DNA from 3 places in the Specibacter sp. RAF43 genome. Region 3 is predicted to be linked to each of the others. Evidence: riboswitches for the same ligand, from Rfam matches in the RefSeq annotation. Region 3 holds a riboswitch; each other region holds the start of a gene.

Region 1 (6,136 bases), on a different contig from region 3:
GCTGCCGCCCGCCGCTGGCTGGCCGCGGTCATCATTGCCGTGGTGGTTGCCGGCGCTGTCGTCGGGGGACTGTGGTGGACCGGCTCCAGGGGGACGACGACGGCCGCAACGGACACGTCCGCCCTGCCTTCAGCGCCGGGCCCGTCGGCAAGCACCTCCGCCAGTGCCGGGCCGGCGAGTCCAACGGGACAAACGTCGTCGCCCGCCCCGGCGGCCGCCACCGCCCCGGCGACCACCCCGGCCCCGGACCCGAAGACCGGCCGCGTCAGCACCCTCGGCGGGCTGGTCCCGGACTTTGCCCTGCCACCGATTGAAAACGGCCTGGCCCCGGTCCTGACCAGGATTCCCACCAAGCAGAAAGTGGTGTTCCTGACCATCGATGACGGAGCCATCAAGCGCGCATCGGACTTGGCCCTGCTGGAAAAGAACGGCATCAAGGCCTCCCTGTTCCTGGCCCACACGTTCATCGCCGGCCATGCCGACTTTTACCAGGGCTACCTGGCGGCCGGGCACCTGGTGGAGAACCACTCGATGACCCACGACCTGGGCTTCATCCACCTGGGCTACGCGCAGCAAAAGGCCGAAATCTGCCAGATGGCCGACTTCGAGGAAGCACACTTTGGCCGGCGCCCCGTGTTTTTCCGCCCCCCGGGCGGCCCCTACACCGACTCCGTCCGCAAGGCCGTGGCCGACTGCGGCCTGGCGGCCGTCGTGGACTGGGAGGCGAAGGCCAACGCCAAGTCGATGCAGTACCAGGTGGGCCAGGCGCTGCGCCCGGGGGACATCGTGCTGATGCACTTCCGGCCCGAATTCCCGCAAGACCTGGCGGCCTTCGTCAAGGCCCAGAAGGCGGCGGGGTTGAAGGTGGTCCTGCTGGAGGATTACCTGGGCGTGAAGTAGCCCCGCATCGGGCGGCGCCCCGGTAACGTTGATGCCATGACACGGATTGTCTATTACACCGCAAGCACCATGAACGGCTTCCTGGCCGATCCCGAGAACTCGCTGGCATGGCTCTTTGCCGTGGACACCACGGAGGCGCCGGACCTGGCCGGGCTCATGGACGGCATGGGCGTGTTTGTCGAAGGCTCCACCACCTATGAGTGGGTGCTCCGGGAGGAAAAGCTGCTGGAGAACCCGGCCAAGTGGCGGCAATTCTACGGCGAGAAACCCACCTATGTCTTCACCAGCCGCCAGCTGCCGGTGCCCGACGGCGCCGACGTCCGGTTTGTCAGCGGTTCCGTCAAAAACGTCCTGCCGGACATCGTCGCCGCGGCCGGGGAGAAGGACGTGTGGGTGGTGGGCGGCGGCGACCTCGCCGGCCAGTTCCTGGACATCGACGCACTGGATGAAATCACCGTATCCATCGCACCGGCGCTCCTGGCCGGAGGCGCGCCACTGCTGCCGCGCATCGTCGGCCCCGACCGACTGGTGCTGCGCAGCGCCCTCCAACAGGGCCAATTCGCGACCCTGAGCTACGGGGTCCGGAAAACGGACGCCGGGACCGTGACCGGCTCCGGCGCGGAGCCGGCATGAACCTCACGGGCGCCGGACTCCGTGCGGCCGCGCTGAAACTGCCCGGCGCCTACGAGGACTACCCGTTCGGCCCGGAGACGGCCGTGTTTAAGGTGCTCGCGCCCAGCGGCTCCGCCCAAAGGGTGGGCAAGATGTTCGCCATCGCCAACCTGAACCGCCCGGGCCTGTCGGTGGGCCTTAAGTGCGACCCCGAGCTGGCGCCGCAGCTTCGCCTGGCCAACCCCGCCATCACGCCCGGCTACCACCTGAACAAACGGCACTGGAACTCCGTGGACTGTACCCGCCTGGAGGCCCGGACGGTGCTGGACATGCTGGAGGATTCCTACGACCTGGTGGTGGCCGGACTGCCCAGGCAGCAACAAGACGCCTTGAAATGGAGTGCGCGTGCCACTGAAGACTGAACGGGGCGGCCTGAACTACCCGCAGCTGGGCCGCACGCGCATCCTGGCGGGCGAACCGACGGGTGCCGGAAACTGGCCGGACGGCTTTGACCACGTGGACCTGCAGATTCGCGTGGGCACCGGGGACGCCGACTTCACGGCGCTGGCCGACGGCATCATGACCTGGCAAATTCAGCGCCGCGCGGGGCTGCGCGTTTCGGCGCCGCCGCGCGCCGCCGTGGGCGCCGTGATCGTGAGCGGCTTCGGCGTCGGAAATCTGCGCGTGCCCATCCCGTGCGAGGTCGTGTGGGCGGAGGAACCGACGGGGATCGTGCGCACGGACGGTCTGGAGGTGGAGCTGGCCGGCTTCGGCTACGGCACACTGCCGGGACACCCCGCGCTCGGCGAGGAGTCGTTCATCGCCATGAAAACGCCCGACGGCGGCGTGTACTTCCGCCTGTTGGCCTTCAGCAAACCCTCGCGCCTGATCTTCAAGCTGGGCTCCCCGGTCACCAGGTTCACCCAGCGCGGGGTCACCAGGAGCTACATGCGGGCCGCCCGCTCCCTCGTCGCGAAGCTCGTCTAAAAACGTCATTTCGACCTCTTTCTTCACATTTGTTGTTCATGCGCCGCGGACGTGTGGATACTTGAGCCAAGATCATGAGTCCCGATGACAAGCCCTGGCTCGTCGGGCGGCAACCCTCTTCCGTAGCGGGGTGCCCCAGGTGATGATCTGGTTGTCCGGCCATGCCGGACGGCAAGTACGGCGCCACCGACGGCGTCCCAACCGTGAAAGGCGCCCAGCACAAATTGCATGCCCGCAGGGGACCGGTGTCCCCAACCGCGGCACCCCGCGGAGTTGCCCCCCAGCCCATCCCGCGCAGCCGGAATCCCCCGCCGCGTGCGGCTCGGTCATGCCCGCGGCCGCATTCAATTCCATTGACCCGTTCCAGGAGTACCCATGAGCATCCCCCAGAGCACCTATGAGAGCACCATAGAGAGCACCATCGGAGGGTCGGCCTTTTCCGCTGCCGCCTCAATCTACCGGCCCATATTCGACCGGATCGCCGCCGGGGCCGCCGTGCGCGAACGCGAGCGCACCCTGCCGTTTGAGCAGATCGGCTGGCTCCGGGACGCAGGCTTCGGCGGGGCCCGGATCCCCGCCGAACTGGGCGGCAACGGCCTAAGCTGGGAGGAATTCACCGCCCTGCTGATCGAGCTGGCCGCCGCGGACAGCAACGTCCCGCAGGCCCTGCGCGCCCATATTGCCCTGGTCGAGGAACACCTCTACCACCACACCGTCGACGCCGGTCGCGCACCGTGGCTGCGCCGGTTCGCCGCCGGGGAGATCGCCGGCAGCGCCTGGACGGAGCCGGGCGCGGGCGGCACCGCGACCACGCTGGATGATTCAAGCGGCACCCCGCTGCTGACCGGGCGCAAGTTCTACACCACCGGCACCATCTTCGCCGACTGGGTGGACGTCACGGCTCGGCGCCCGGACGGGTCCGAGGTTTCCGTGGTCGTCTCCACCCGGGCGCCGGGCGTGGAAACCCTCGACGACTGGGACGGATTTGGTCAGCGCCTGACCGGAAGCGGCACCACCACCTTCCACAACACCCCGGTGGACCCGGCCAACGTCTCCGACTTCGCCGACCGCTTCCCGTACCAAACGGCCGTCTACCAGCACCTGCTGCTGATCACCCTCGCCGGAATCGGGCGCGCGGTGGTGGCGGACGCCGCCGAACAGGTCCGCGGCCGGACCCGCGTGTTCGGCCACGGCAACGCCCCGCTGGTGCGCGAGGATCCGCAGATCCTGCAGATCGTGGGCGAGATCAGCGCCAAGGCGTATGTCGCCGAGGCCGCCACGCTGCGCGTCGCCCGGTCCCTGGACAACGTGTACGCGGCCAGGCACCTGGACGCGGACGCGGAGCGGACGGCGAACATCGCCGTCGAACTGGAATCCGGGCAGGCGCAGGTGGTCCTGAGCACCCTCATTCCCGACGCCGCCGGGGCCCTGTTCAACGCCCTGGGCGCCTCCTCGACCAGCACCAGCAAGCAGCTGGACCGGCACTGGCGCAACGCCCGCACCGTCGCCACGCACAACCCGTTCGTCTACAAGGCGCGCATCATCGGCGACTTTGAGGTCAACGGCACCGAGCCGCCCTACGTGTGGTCCATCGGCGAAGCCGGCGCCGACACTCACCAGCACCCGACCGCCGTCGTACCGGCCTGACCCGCGAAAGACTCCTCCCATGACCACCATCACCCGCCAAAGTGAAAAAACCGCACCCCGCCTGACCGGGCGCCTGGGCGTGACCGGCATCGTCCTGATTGTTGTTGCCGCCGCCTCGCCGCTGGGCGTCATCGGCGGTCCCGTGCCGCTGGGCATCGCCTCCGGCAACGGGGCAGGGCTGCCCACGATCTTCCTGGCCGCCACCGCCATCTTGCTGCTGTTCGCCGTCGGCTTCACCACCATGACCCCGCACGTGCCCGACGCCGGCGCGTTTTCCAGCTACATCCGGCGCGGGCTCGGCCGGCGCGCCGGAACCGGTGCCGCATTCGTGGCACTGCTGTCCTACCTGGCGCTCGAGGCCGGCGTCTACGGGCTGCTGGGCCCGGCCGTCGGTCAGGTCGTCACCGCCTACGGCGGCCCGGACCTGCCCTGGTGGCTGTGGGCCGCCGTCGCACTGGCCGCCGTCACCTGGCTCGGCCACCGCAACATCGAGCTTTCCGGCAAGGTGTTGGGCGTCCTGCTCCTGGCCGAGGTGCTGATCGTCCTGGTGCTCGACGCACGCGTGATCCTGGCCGGCGGCGGCCCGCAGGGGCTCTCCGCCGGGTTTGCCGTGCCCGCCACGGTCTTCTCCGGCGCCCCCGGGGTGGCCCTGTTGTTCGCCATCCTCAGCTTCATCGGCTTTGAGGCAACGGCCGTGTTCCGGGATGAGGCCCGCGACCCGGACCGCACGATTCCCCGGGCCACCTACCTGGCCCTGGCGCTCATTGGGCTGTTCTACGCCGTCTCCACCTGGGCCCTGCTGAGCGCCTGGGGCGACGACGCCGCGGTGGCCCGCGCCCTCTCCAACCCCGGATCGATGCTGGCCGACACCGCCGGCGCCTACCTCGGCCCCGTCGGCGCGCACCTGGTGCAGGTGCTGCTGACCACCAGCCTCTTCGCCTGCATCCTGGCCTTCCACAACATCGGGTCCCGGTACTTCTTCCAACTGGGCGCCAGCGGGGTCCTGCCCGCCACCCTGGCCGGCACCCACCCGGTGCACCGGTCCCCGCACCGCGCCTCCCTGGCGGACAACGCCGTCGTGGCGATCTTCCTCGCCGCGGCCCTCGTCACCGGCTGGGACCCAATCAATGAGTTCTACACCTGGTTTGCGGGGTTCGCCTCGCTCGGGATCGTGGTGCTCATGACGTTGACCAGCGTCGCGGTGGTCGTGTTCTTCCGGCGGCGCGGGGCGCCGTGGGTGAACTGGCGCCGCAGCGTGGCCCCCACCCTTGGCTTTCTGGGCCTGCTGGGAATCCTGGCCCTCATCCTGTCCAACCTGCCGGCCCTGCTGGGGGGCAGCACCCTGCTGTGCGTCGTGGTGCTCGCCGTCCTGGTGCTCGCACTGGCCGCCGGCTGGGTCATTGAAAATGCCCGCCCGGCCACCGCACCGGCCGCGACCATCACCAACGGAGAACCATCATGAGCGAAACAACCCGCCGCCACATCCGCTTCAACGCCTTTGACATGAACTGCGTGGCCCACCAGTCACCCGGGCTGTGGCGCCACCCGGAGGACCAATCCTGGCGCTACAAGGACCTGCGCTACTGGGCGGAGCTGGCCCAAACGCTGGAGCGCGGGCTCTTTGACGGCATCTTTATTGCCGATGTCCTGGGCACCTACGACGTCTTCGGCGCCTCCAACGAGGCCACGCTGCGCCAAGGCACGCAGGTGCCCGTCAACGATCCCTTCCTGCTGGTGTCCGCCATGGCCCTGGTCACCGAGAACCTGGGCTTCGGCGTCACGGCCGGGACCGCCTACGAGCACCCGTACCCGTTCGCCCGCCGGCTCTCCACCCTCGATCACCTCAGCAACGGCCGGGTCGGCTGGAACGTGGTCACCGGCTACCTGCCCTCCGCCGCCCGGAACATGGGCAACGAGGACCAGCTTGAACACGATGAGCGCTACGACCATGCCGACGAGTATCTGGAGGTGGTCTACAAACTGCTGGAGG
Region 2 (6,136 bases), on a different contig from region 3:
CGACCCTGATGCCTGTCATCGTGGGCTACGTGCCCACCCGGGTCGGGGAGGCCGCCCTGGAACGGGGCATCCACGAGGCCAGCCTGCGCGGGGAGCGGCTGATCGTCGTCAACGCGTCCGCCGGCGACGCCGTCGCGGGGGATCCCGCCCTCGCCGCCGCGACGGCCCTGGCCCGGGTCCGGACGCAACTGGAGAATGCCGGCGTCGACAATGAGATCCGGCAGCCGCAGCGCAGCCACTCGCCGGCCGAGGAACTGCTCAGCATTGCCGCCGCCGATGCGGCCTCGCTGATCGTGATTGGGCTGCGGCGCCGCTCGCCGGTGGGCAAGATGCTCTTTGGCAGCACCGCCCAGGAAATCCTGCTCAACGCCGACTGCCCGGTGGTTGCGGTGAAGCCTGACCGGGCGCGCCGGGGAGGTCGCTAGCCGACCACCCCGCCGAACGCCAGGCCGAGCAGGTACGTGGCGGCCGCGGCACCGAGGCCGATGCCCAGCTGGCGCAGCCCGCGCCACAGCGGGGAGGCCCCGGAGAGCACGCCGACCACGCCGCCGGTGGCCAGGAGCGTCAGGCCCACGAGGGCACACGCCAGCACCAGCGCACCCGCCCCCGTCATGCCGAACAGGAACGGCAGGATCGGGACGATCGCACCGGAGGCAAAGAAACAAAAGCTGGAGCCGGCCGCGCCCCAGGCGGTGCCCAGGGTCTCGTGGGCGTTGCTGGTCTCAAATTTGTCCGGGCGCAGGGACAGGCTGGGGTCGCAGTCGCAGGTGAACTGGCCCATGCGTTCGGCGGCCCGGTGTTCGGCGGCTTCGCGGGACATGCCGCGGGCCAGGTACACCAGCACCAGCTCATTGTCCTTCAAGTCCAGCGAGGGCGCCGCCGACAGGGTCACCTGGGTGGGTGTGGAGGCGTCCAGGAGTTCGCGCTGGGACCGCACGGAGACGTATTCCCCGGCGCCCATGGACAGGGCGCCCGCCAGCAGTCCGGCGATGCCGCTAAAGAGCACGACCTGGCTGCCCACCCCGGTGGCCGCCATGCCCATGACAAGGGACAGGTTGCTGACCAGGCCGTCGTTGGCGCCAAACACGGCGGCCCGGAAGGACCCGGAAAGCCGGTTGCGCCCGCGCGTGGCCAGGCCGCGGACCACCTCCTCATGGATGGCCTCATCCGCGGCCATGGCCCGGGTGGCATCGGTGTCGCTGGCGTAGGGGGACCGGGATTCGGAGCGCTGGGCCAGGGCCAGCACGAACACGGAGCCGAAGCTCCGGGCCAGGAACCCCAGGAATCGGTTGTGCAGGGACGCCCGCGCCGTGGTCAGGGCGTGCTCGCCGAGCAGCTCGGTCCAGTGCTTGGCGTGGCGGCCCTCGGCCTCGGCCAGCGCCAGCAGGATGGTGCGTTCCTCGCCGTCGCGGCGCTTGGCCAGGTCCCGGTATACGGCTGCCTCGGCCCGTTCATCGGCCAGGTATTGCCGCCAGCGCTTGATTTCCGCGGGCGTGGGGGTGCGTTCAGGCACGGCTCATACTCCTCAAGTCGCCCCCACTCTAGCGCGGATTCCCGCGGATTTCCGGCCGGTAAACCGGGCAAAATAGTTTCGGCACACCGGAACCGGGCGGGGTGCCGGGGCGGTTGCCGGGGCGCTGTTGCTCCGCACGGGCGCTGCCGCCCCGCATGAGCGCTGCCGCCCGCCAGCGTTTGAGTGGTTCCGCAGCGTCACTGCGCGGCGGCAGCGTCGATGCGGCTAAGTTCGGTGTGTGCCGGGGTGCCCATTTCTGTACGCGCGGGAACTCGAATAGGCTGTGTTGCCAATGGCCGCACGGACTGCGACCGCGATTTGGACGGTGGTACCTGCATGCGTGAAGTCCTGTTTCCGATGATGACCGGGGACGCGTCCGAGCCCGGCGTGGTGGCCACCTGGTATGTCGTGGACGGCGAAAAGGTGGAGGCGAGGCACCTGCTGGCCGAGGTCTCGATCAACAAGGTCGACGCCGAAATCTACGCGCCCGTGGCCGGTGTGGTCCGCCTTGCCGTGGACGAGGGCGACGAGGTGGCGCAGGGCGCCGTCATCGCCACCATCGAGTAACGCTGGGGGCGCCCGCCGAGTCAGTGGAAGACCGCCGAGACTCGCCCACCTTTGGTTCCGCCTCGGCGCGGACCGGCTACCTCGGCGCGAGCCCCGGCGCGGCCCTAGTGCGCCGCGAGCCGGAAGCCCAGGCCGCGGCCGGATCGGACCCCCGTCTGCGCCACCGTGACCACAAGGGTGCCGATTTCCGGGACCCATTGGGCGGGGCGCACGGCCTGGGCGAGCGCCGCGATCAGCTCCGCCGGCTCGGCGGACCAGTACAGGCGGTGCCCGGACGGGGTGAAGAATGAAACGGTGCCGAGGTTGACGTCCACGACGGGCAGCACGGGAATGCTGGCGGGGCGTTTCGGTGCGGCGGTTCGGGCGGTGGGGTTGGCTGATGCAACGGTCATGGCGTACGCCTTTGTGAGTGCTCTTGCCCGCCACTGGTTAGCCGCGGGCCGCTTCCTCATCCGAGCCACCCTGTGAACATGGGGTTGGCGTGCGGCCAGTCGGAGCTTGGCGCCGCATCTCTTGAAGCTGGCTACAAGGCTACCGGGTTAACGTGCGACGGCGGCCGGTGACGTAATAAACCGGGACCCTGCCTTGGCAGCGGACAGGGCCGCCTCGACGTCGTCGTCGTTGGAGTCCGTGGCGGCCGCGGCGATGCGGTCGTCCCAGGCCTGGCGGATGTGGGCCGGGGTGCGCGGGGTGGCCAGGGAAACGGCCACGTAGACCACCAGGGAGGCGATGAGGCCGTAGTAGATGGGCTCGTTCGCGTAGATGCCGTCGGCGCTGGGGATCAGGCCCGTGGCGTACAGGACCAGCAGGATCAGCGTCAGGGCGCAGCCAACGGCCATGGACCAGGCCGCGCCGAGGCCGGTGCCGCGCTTCCACGCCAGGCCGCCGATGATGGCCACGAGCAGGCCGCCCACCAGGATGTCGTAGGCGATGGTCAGGGCAAAGACGACGTCATTGACCAGGATGGAGATCAGCACCACCAGCACGCCCAGGCCCAACACGTACCAGCGGTTGGCGTTGATGTCATGCTCGGGGTTGGAGGTGTCGGAGGTGTCAATCGTCTTGCCGAACCAGCTGGCCACGAAGGGCACAACGTCCTTGCGGGCCACCGTGGCGGCGGCAATCAGGGCGCCGGAGGCGGTGGACATCATGGCCGCGACGGCGGCGGCCATGACGATGCCGCCAATGCCGATGGGCAGCAGGTTGGTGGCGACCTCGGCGTACACGACGTCCTTGCCGAGCGTGGCAACGTCAATTTGCGGCAGGGCCACGCGGGCGGCCAGGCCGATCATTGCCCCGGCCACGCCGTACAGGATGCAGTAGATGCCGGCCGTTGCGCCGCCCCAGCGGGCGACGGTGGGGGTCTTGGCGGTAAAGACGCGCTGCCAGATGTCCTGGCCGATCAGCAGGCCCAGGGTGTAGATGACGAAGTACGTGATGATGGTCTGGGCGCCAATGCCGTCCCACTGGAAGAACGTGGAGTCGACGCGGCTCTGGATGCCGGCCAGGCCTCCGGCCGCATTCCAGGCGAACGGGAGCATGAGCAAGAAGACGCCGACGGTCTTGATGATGAACTGAACCTGGTCCGCGAGCGTGATGGACCACATGCCACCGATCGTGGAATACACCAGGACGATTGCGCCGCCGACGGCGATTGCCAGCCAGCGGTCCCAGCCGAAGAGCACCACGAAGATGGTGGCGTAGGCGCCCGTGGACGTTGCCGAGATCATGACCGTGTAGGCGAGCATGACGATGCCGGACATCTTGGTGGTCTCTTGGCCGTAGCGCAGGCTCAGCATTTGCGAGACCGTGTAGATCTTCAGCTTTTGGATGGTGGGGGCAAACAGCAGGCTCAGCAGCAGGACGCCGACGCCGATGGCAACGACCAGCCACATGCCCGAGATGCCGAATTTGTAGCCCAGGCCCACGCCGCCCACCGTGGACGCGCCGCCCAGGACGACGGCGGCCATGGTGCCGGTGTAGAGGAACGGCCCCAGGCGGCGGCCGGCGACGAGAAAGTCGCTATTGTTCTTGGTGCGCGATTTTCCCCACCAGCCAAAGGCCAGCATGGCCACCAAATAGATGACGACTATGGCAATGTTTAGTGACACGTGTAGCTCCAATGTACTTATGCGGTTAATCCCCCGTTGGATATTGCCTCTAACGCAACATCTGTTGTCTATTAGGCTAAACTGTGATTGCAGTTACAGTCAACGCGGGCTGCACCGCCGGCCGTTTCGGAGACCGGCCCCGACGGAGTAACAGCCGTATAGAGTCACCTAGTGAGTCAACCGCCACGAAGGAGCGAACATGAAGGCCTTGCCAGTAGAGCCAAGCTCGGCACCCGTGGCGATCGGGTCCAGGATCCGCGCGGCCCGGCAGTCCCAGCGGCTCACCATCGAGCACGTGGCCGATGCCACCGGGCTGACCAAGGGATTCCTGAGCCGGGTGGAGCGCGATCTCACCTCGCCCAGCGTGGCATCCCTGGTGACCCTGTGCCAGGTTTTGTCCATTTCCATCGGCGATCTCTTTGCCGTTCCGGAGACGCACCTGACGCGCCGCGGGGAAGGTCCCCGCATTTCGCTCGGCGGCGAAGGCATCGTCGAGCGGCTGCTCACGGCCCGCTCGGAACGCCGCCTGCAAATCCTAGGCACCACCATTGAACCGTTTGGCCGGGGCGAGTCCGAGCTCTATGCGGTGGACTGCGACGTGGACGTCCTGCACATCATCAGCGGCGAGCTGACCTTGATCATGACCCAGGAATCCTACGACCTCAAGGCCGGGGACACGCTGTCCTTCCCCGGCCGGGAGCCGCATTCCTGGGTGAACCGCTCCGCCGCTCCCGTGGAGGCACTCTTTATCCTGGTGCCGGCCGCGTCCGGCTCCGGCGCGTAGCCTGCCGCCGGGACTTCCTAAGGCATAGCCGGGTTCCTCACGGCCAACTCAAAGCAAACGTGTGGATTGTTGAGATCAATACCCAGTGCCCAGAGTTGATGATTTGGAAGCGAGGACCCGTCATGACCGCAACCAAGAACGGCAAGAACGGGAAGAGAATTGCCGCCGCGGTGACGTCCGTGGTGGCCGTCGGCGCGCTGGGGGCGGCGGGCCTGGGCAGCGCCGCCCTGTACGCCACCATCACCGCGGCCAACGCGGCCAATGCGACAACCAACACCGTCACCCCGGGCACCGTGAAATCGGGCAGCACGCCAACCACGCCCGATACCATCGCCCCGGTGCTGCCCGGCGGCGACGGGAGCAGCCATTCACGTTCGGCGGGATCGTGAGATGGCCGGCACGGACACCACGGCCCGGCACGACTGGCAGGTCTGGGGGCTGGCGGCCTCGGTCGTCGTCACCGACCCTTCGCGGCTGGCCCCGGCGGTGACCCTGGCGCGGCACCTGCTCGACGCCGTCGACCTCGCCTGCAGCCGCTTCCGCGCCGACGCGGAGCTCACGCGCCGCCGGGATGAACTGGCCGGGGGCGCCACCGTCTCGGCGCTGCTGGCCACCTTGATGGCGTCCGCGCTCGCGGCCGCCCGGTGGACGGATGGGGCCGTGGATCCCACCCTGGGCAACGACCTGGTGTCCCTTGGCTATGACGGGGACTTCGCCGGGCTGTCGGCACCCACCCGGGCGAAGGCCCCCGAGGGCGTGCCGGCGGCATTTGCCCGCCCGCCCCGCTGGCACCGGATCACCCTCGACGGCAGGGTCCTCACCGTGCCCGCCGACGTCGTCGTGGACCTCGGGGCAACAGCCAAGGCGGTCGCCGCCGACCTGGCCGCCGCCCGGATCGCCGCCGCGCTCGGCTGCGGGGTGCTGGTCAACCTGGGCGGGGACATCGCCACGGCCGGCCCGGCCCCCGCCGGCCACTGGCAGGTGCTGGTCCAGGACACGCGGGCGGATCCGGCGCAACAGGTGTCCCTCCCGGCCGGGCACGCGCTGGCCACCTCCAGCACCATGAAGCGGCGGTGGCGGCAGGCCGGGGTGCTGCGCCACCACATTCTCGATCCCCGCTTTGGGCTGCCGGCCGACACCCCGTGGCGCAGCGTCAGCGTG
Region 3 (6,136 bases):
GACGCCATCATCGACGGCACATTTGGTCCCGGCGAACGGCTCAAGGACCCCGAACTCGAGGCCTGGCTGGGCGTGAGCCGGACCCCCATCCGGGAGGCGCTGCTCCGGCTCGAGCGGGCGGGGTTGATCATCGCCAAGCCCGGCCGGGCCACCATCGTCGCGCCGCTCGACCCGGCCTCCACCATCGGCGCCCAGCAGGTTGTCGCCGCCATGCATGAACTCGCGGCCCGGCTCGCCGTCCCGGCCGCCACGGGCGATCACCTGGCGGCCATGACGGCGGCCAACGGCCGGTTCGCGACGGCCCTCGAGCACGACAACGTCGAGCGCGCCCTGGCCGCGGACGACGACTTTCACGCGGTCTTCATCGACGCCTGCGGCAACGACATGATCCCGGACGTCCTGGAACAGGCCCTGCCGTTGCTGCGGCGCGTGGAACGGCAGCGGTTCGGCTCGCATTCGGCCCGGCATTCGGTCACGGTACACGCCGAGATCATCCGGCTGGCCGGTCTGGGCGACGCCGAAGGCGCGGCACTGGCCTGCCGGGAAAACTGGCTGTCGCTGGGGAGTTCGGCCGAGGCGTAAGCAACCTCCACGGCAAAAACGCTGCCGTCCCGCTCAAGCGCTGTCGGGCAACAGCGCAGGAGCGGGAAGGCAGCGTCCAAGCGGGGCGGCCGCGCTCAAGCGGGCCGGCTAGACCTTGGTGAGGACCGCGCTGACCGGGGTCAGGTTGGCAAACAGGTCCAGCACGGGGCAGCGGGATTCGACCGTGCGGCGCAGTTCCTCGTAGCGTTCCTGGGACTCCGGGCCGGAGATCTTCACGCTCAGGCGGACGTCCTGGAATCCAGGACGCACCGAGGGGTCGATGCCAAAGAGCCCGCGGACGTCCAGGTCCCCTTCGGCCTCGATCGTGAGGTCGTCGACGACGATGCCCAGCTGGTCGGCGTACAGCCGGTACACCACCACCTGGCAGGCGATGAGCGCGCCCAGGGCATATTCGACGGGACTGGCGGCCGCGTCGTCGCCGGCCAGACCGGCGGGCTCATCCACCGTGAACTGGTGCTTGCCGGCACTGATCCGGGTGGCGACGGATCCGACGGCCACGCCGGCCGCCTTATAGGTCAGCCTGGCGTTCTGTGCATCCTGGGTGATCCGCTGCGTCCAGAAGGCGCCGGCCTCGGCGAGCCGGGCGGAGCGGTCCGCGGCAAGGTCGGCCGGGGTCGCTGCAAGGGTTGATTCAGACATCGTGTTCCTTCACGGTGAGGGCGCGCGCCGTGCGCCGCGCCATACTTACGCCCCCGGTCCAGCGCCGGACGGGCGTCGAATCGTCACCTGGGGCACCCCACTATGGTGATGAGGGTTGCCGCCCAACCGGCCAGGGCCTTGAGGTTGGGACTCTTGATTCTGCTCTCAAGTGTGGCGTCCGGGAGCGGGGCGGTTCAAGGCTCACGTCATGCGGGGCAACATGGGCGACGCCGGCCCGGTCGGCCCGGGCGCGTTCGCCTCCTAAAATGGACTCATGACCGCTACGCTCGTGGCCAAGGACCTCTCCGGAGGCCACGCCCACCGCACCTTGTTCGCCAACCTCAACCTCACCGTCTCCCCCGGGGACGTGGTGGGCGTGGTGGGCGCCAACGGGGCCGGCAAATCCACCCTGCTCAAGCTGCTCGCCGGGGCCGACACGCCCCAGGCCGGCACCGTGAGCACCGCGCCGCGGGACGCCTTCATCGGCTGGCTCCCGCAGGAGCACGAACGCATCGAGGGCGAAACGGTCGCCGCGTACATCGGCCGGCGGACCGGGTGCACGGCCGCCACCGTGGCGATGGAATCCTGTGCGGCGGCCCTGGGTTCGGGCAATGCGGCCGACGACGACCGGTACGCCGACGCCCTGGACCGCTGGCTCGCGTGCGGCGCCGCCGATCTGGACGAAAGACTCCCGGAAACCCTGGCCGGTCTCGGGCTCGAGGTTGGGGAGAACACCCTCATGACGGGCCTCTCCGGCGGGCAGGCCGCCCGGGTAGCGTTGGCCGCGCTCCTGCTGAGCCGCTTCGACGTCGTCCTCCTGGATGAACCCACCAATGACCTTGACCTCGCCGGGCTGGCCAGGCTGGAGGAGTTCGTGACCGGCCTGCGCGGCGGGGTGGTGCTGGTCTCGCACGATCGCGAATTCCTGGCCCGCTGCATCACCTCCGTCGTGGAACTTGACCTGGCCCAGAACAAGGTGGCCGTGTACGACGGCGGCTACGACGCGTTCCTGGAGGAGCGCGCCGTGGCTAGGCGGCATGCCCGCGAGGCGTACGACGAATTCGCGGGCAGGAAGGCCGACCTGGTCTCGCGTGCCCGCGTCCAGCGCGAATGGAGCTCGCAAGGCGTGCGGAACGCCATGAAAAAGAGCCCGGACAATGACAAGATCCGCCGCCGGGCCAGCATGGAATCCTCCGAAAAGCAGGCCCAAAAGGTGCGCCAGATGGAGTCGCGGATCGCCCGGTTGGACGAGGTGGAGGAGCCGCGCAAGGAGTGGACACTGCACCTGCGCATCGGCGCCGCGCCGCGGTCCAGCTCCGTGGTCGCCACGCTGAACGCCGCCACGCTCACCCAGGGCGGCTTCACGCTCGGACCGGTCTCGGTGCAGGTCAACGCCGGGGAGCGCATCGGCATCACCGGTCCCAACGGCGCCGGCAAGTCCACGCTGCTGCGGCTGCTGCTGGGCCGCACAGCCCCGGACGACGGCGTCGCCTCCCTGGGTGCCAGCGTCGCCGTCGGCGAGATTGACCAGGCGCGCAGCCAGTTCCCGGAGAACGTTCCGCTGGGGGCGGCGTTTGAGGCCCTGGTGCCGGAACTGAACCAGGGCGAGGTCCGCACACTCCTGGCCAAGTTCGGGCTCAAGGCCGACCAGGTCACCAGCGCCGTGGGCAGCCTGTCCCCGGGTGAGCGCACACGCGCCTCGCTGGCGCTGCTGCAGGCCCGCGGCGTCAATGTGCTGGTGCTCGACGAGCCAACGAACCATCTGGACCTGCCGGCGATCGAGCAGCTGGAGGAGGCGCTGGACAGCTACGAAGGCACGCTGCTGCTGGTCTCCCACGACCGCCGCCTGCTGGAAAATGTCCGCCTCGACACCCGCTGGGAGGTCAGCCGGGGGCAGGTCACCGAGCTGTAGCCCGCTCCGCGAAACCGGGACCAACGCGCGAGACCGGTATGTCCCCGCGGTATTTTGCGCGGTGGCCCCGGTTTCGCGACAAGGCACCCCCGATTCACGTCTTGAGGCGCAGATCCCCGGCCTCCGTGGCGGGAAGGTCCGCGCAATGAGTTAGCTCACCTTAAGGGTCGATTGACTTTGACTTAAGATACCTAAAATGTTGCAATGGGTAGCAGGGGCGCCGCCTTCGGATCTACGGCGCCCTGCTTTCGAGTCCGGGATGTTCGCGCCACGCCAACGTCCCGAACAGGGCCCTGTCTCCCGTCGTGGGATTGATGCCCGGGCCCCGGGCGGCCCATGCCGCCCGCACCACCGCCGCAGAAAGATCTGCCGCCGCGCACCCTGCGCTTGTTGCTCCGCCACGGTGCGCCGCCTTCGGCCACCGGCCTATCCGGAGCGTGGACTCGTCAGCGTCACAACGGACCGGTGAAGATCCAGTGAATGAGGAGCACAGCATGAAATTGCGAGTCGGAATCATTGGTGCAGGCCCCAGCGGCATGGCACAACTGCGGGCGTTCGAATCGGCCCGCCAAAAAGGTGCGGAAATTCCGGAAATCATGTGCTTTGAGAAGCAGGACGACTGGGGCGGACAGTGGAACAGCAGCTGGCGCACCGGACTGGATGCCCACGGCGAACCCGTCCATTCGAGCATGTACCGCCACCTGTGGTCCAACGGGCCCAAGGAATGCCTGGAATTTTCCGACTACTCCTTTGACGAGCACTTTGGCCGCCCCATCTCCTCCTTCCCGCCTCGCGCGGTCCTCTTCGACTACATCAAGGGTCGCGTGGAAAAGTCCGACGTGCGCAAGTACGTCACGTTCAACACCGCGGCCCGCTTCGTCAGCTACGACGAGGGCACCCAGGAATTCACCCTGACCGTGGAGGACCTGCCCACCGGCACCACCCAAACCCACGTTTTCGATAAGTTGGTGGTCGCCACCGGCCACTTCTCCGTCCCCGCAGCCCCCGCCTTTGACGGGATCGCCGGCTTCCCCGGCGAGGTCCTGCACGCCCATGACTTCCGCGGCGCGGAGCGCTTCGCCGGCAAGAGGGTGTTGTTGATCGGCAGCAGCTACTCCGCCGAGGACATCGGCATGCAGGCCCACAAGATGGGTGCCCGGTCCGTCACCTTCAGCTACCGCAGCGCCCCCATGGGCTTTGACTGGCCGGAGAACACGGTCGAGCGTCCGCTCGTCACGCACTTTGACGGGACCTGCGCCCACTTCAGTGACGGCACGCGGGGCGACTTTGACGCCGTCGTACTGTGCACCGGCTACCAGCACAAGTACCCGTTCCTGCCCGGGGAGCTCTCCCTGAAGTCCAAGAACGTGCTGTACCCGGCCAACCTCTTCAAGGGCGTGGTGTGGCAACAAAACACGAACCTGTTCTACCTGGGCGCACAGGACCAGTACTACACGTTCAACATGTTTGACGCCCAGGCCTGGTTTGCCCGGGACGTGATGACCGGCGTGATCGAGCTGCCGTCGCCGGAAGAGCGCGCGGCCGACATCCAGGCGTGGCTGGATCGCCAGGCCGCCCTGCCCGGTCATGACGCGGAGGCCGATTTCCAGTCGGACTACGTGCGTGAGCTCATCGACGCCACGGACTACCCGCCGTTTGACCTGGACGCCGTCTCCGCGCTGTTGAAGACGTGGATGCGGGACAAGGAGTCGGACATCCTGGGCTACCGGGACACCGTGCACCGCTCCGTTGTCACCGGCACCCTGGCCGCCAGGCACCACACGCGCTGGCTCAACGCCATGGACGACTCGCTGGAGCGGTACCTGAACGGCCCGTCGCAGGACGTCGACACCGGCACCCTGGCCGCGGTCACCGGGGCCCTGGCGGCCCGGTAGGTCCAGGCCCGACGGCGCGTGCCCCGGCCGCGCGGTCCGGTCCGGCGCCGGCACGTGCCCCGGCCCGCCAGGCCCGGCGCGGCCGGGGTCCGGAATCCGGCCGCGCCGGGGCCCATATTGACAAGCCGGCCGTTAAGGTGGAGTCTAAAAACACAAGTTTAGTTTTTAGAAGGAGAAAACCATGGCCGCCAGTTCAATCCCCGCCCGTTCAACCGGAGGGGTGTCACATGCGTTGCAGCGCGCCAAGGCCGAGCCAGCGTACGGGGCGTTCCTCATGCTCTGGATCGGCTTCATCGCGATCCCGCTCATCATGGGCCTGGACAAGTTCGCCAACATCCTGACCAACTGGGAGGGCTACCTGGCCCCGTGGCTGGTCGACGTCTCCCCCTTCAGCGCCCACACCATGATGCTGATCATCGGCGTCGTGGAGATCGCCGCCGGCGTCATGGTCGCCCTCAAGCCGCGCTACGCCGCCTACGTGGTGGCCCTGTGGCTGGCCGGGATCATCGTCAACCTGCTCACGTATTCCGGCTTCTACGACGTCGCCCTGCGTGACTTCGGCCTGCTGGTGGCGGCGCTGGCGCTGGCCCAGCTGGCCCGGGCCTACACCCCGGGCAAGGGGCATTCGGCGCACTAACGCCAAAAGGTTCGACGGCGTGGGCCGGGGCTGCTGCCCCGGCCCATGTTTGCGTTTGCCCGGGTTCGGCACGGGCTATTGCCTGATGGGCCATCCCGCGGAAAAATTGAAGGTGAGCACTGTTTCACGCGAGCGGAGGCATTGCCATGCTCCCTTTGGACGCCATTGACCTGGACACGCTGGTGATGGCACTGGAAAACCAGTACATGGATGGCGAGACGTTCTTTTGGCTTGACCCCGCCACCGGCCGGATCGAACTGTGGGGCGAAGAGGCGGCCGACGAGGCCGACGCGGAGGGCTGGGATGTTGACGAGCGGGGCGGCCTTCGCATCGAGCCCGTTGAATCCCACGAGGTGTACCGGGACATGGAGGATTTCATTGCGGGTGAGAGGGACCCCAAATGCCGTACCCGGCTGCAGCGCGCCGTCGAGCACAGCAGCCCGTTCCGGC

What was found. Region 3 has a riboswitch for S-adenosylmethionine ahead of AB4Y80_RS10490 (OsmC family protein). Riboswitches for the same ligand answer to the same signal wherever they lie in the genome.
Region 1: another riboswitch for S-adenosylmethionine. It lies ahead of AB4Y80_RS04920 (acyl-CoA dehydrogenase family protein); the one in region 3 lies ahead of AB4Y80_RS10490 (OsmC family protein).
Region 2: another riboswitch for S-adenosylmethionine. It lies ahead of AB4Y80_RS00875 (hypothetical protein); the one in region 3 lies ahead of AB4Y80_RS10490 (OsmC family protein).

The regions. Positions count from the first base shown of each region.
Region 1 covers NZ_JBFREA010000006.1:15,710-21,845, reverse strand. Annotated here, with positions in the region: gene AB4Y80_RS04940 (polysaccharide deacetylase family protein) at 1-900, shown strand, start outside; gene AB4Y80_RS04935 (dihydrofolate reductase family protein) at 937-1,533, shown strand; gene AB4Y80_RS04930 (MmcQ/YjbR family DNA-binding protein) at 1,530-1,934, shown strand; gene AB4Y80_RS04925 (DUF1990 family protein) at 1,918-2,499, shown strand; SAM riboswitch class IV at 2,570-2,683, shown strand; gene AB4Y80_RS04920 (acyl-CoA dehydrogenase family protein) at 2,875-4,146, shown strand; gene AB4Y80_RS04915 (APC family permease) at 4,166-5,608, shown strand; partial or broken gene AB4Y80_RS04910 (LLM class flavin-dependent oxidoreductase) at 5,605-6,136, shown strand, end outside.
Region 2 covers NZ_JBFREA010000001.1:194,742-200,877, forward strand. Annotated here, with positions in the region: gene AB4Y80_RS00860 (universal stress protein) at 9-425, shown strand; gene AB4Y80_RS00865 (VIT1/CCC1 transporter family protein) at 422-1,513, opposite strand; gene AB4Y80_RS00870 (biotin/lipoyl-containing protein) at 1,850-2,080, shown strand; gene AB4Y80_RS00875 (hypothetical protein) at 2,185-2,472, opposite strand; SAM riboswitch class IV at 2,487-2,599, opposite strand; gene AB4Y80_RS00880 (sodium:solute symporter) at 2,620-4,149, opposite strand; gene AB4Y80_RS00885 (cupin domain-containing protein) at 4,391-4,975, shown strand; gene AB4Y80_RS00890 (hypothetical protein) at 5,098-5,364, shown strand; gene AB4Y80_RS00895 (FAD:protein FMN transferase) at 5,366-6,136, shown strand, end outside.
Region 3 covers NZ_JBFREA010000016.1:16,186-22,321, forward strand. Annotated here, with positions in the region: gene AB4Y80_RS10485 (GntR family transcriptional regulator) at 1-582, shown strand, start outside; gene AB4Y80_RS10490 (OsmC family protein) at 691-1,242, opposite strand; SAM riboswitch class IV at 1,279-1,401, opposite strand; gene AB4Y80_RS10495 (ABC-F family ATP-binding cassette domain-containing protein) at 1,517-3,154, shown strand; gene AB4Y80_RS10500 (FAD-dependent oxidoreductase) at 3,649-5,049, shown strand; gene AB4Y80_RS10505 (hypothetical protein) at 5,231-5,686, shown strand; gene AB4Y80_RS10510 (UPF0158 family protein) at 5,833-6,136, shown strand, end outside.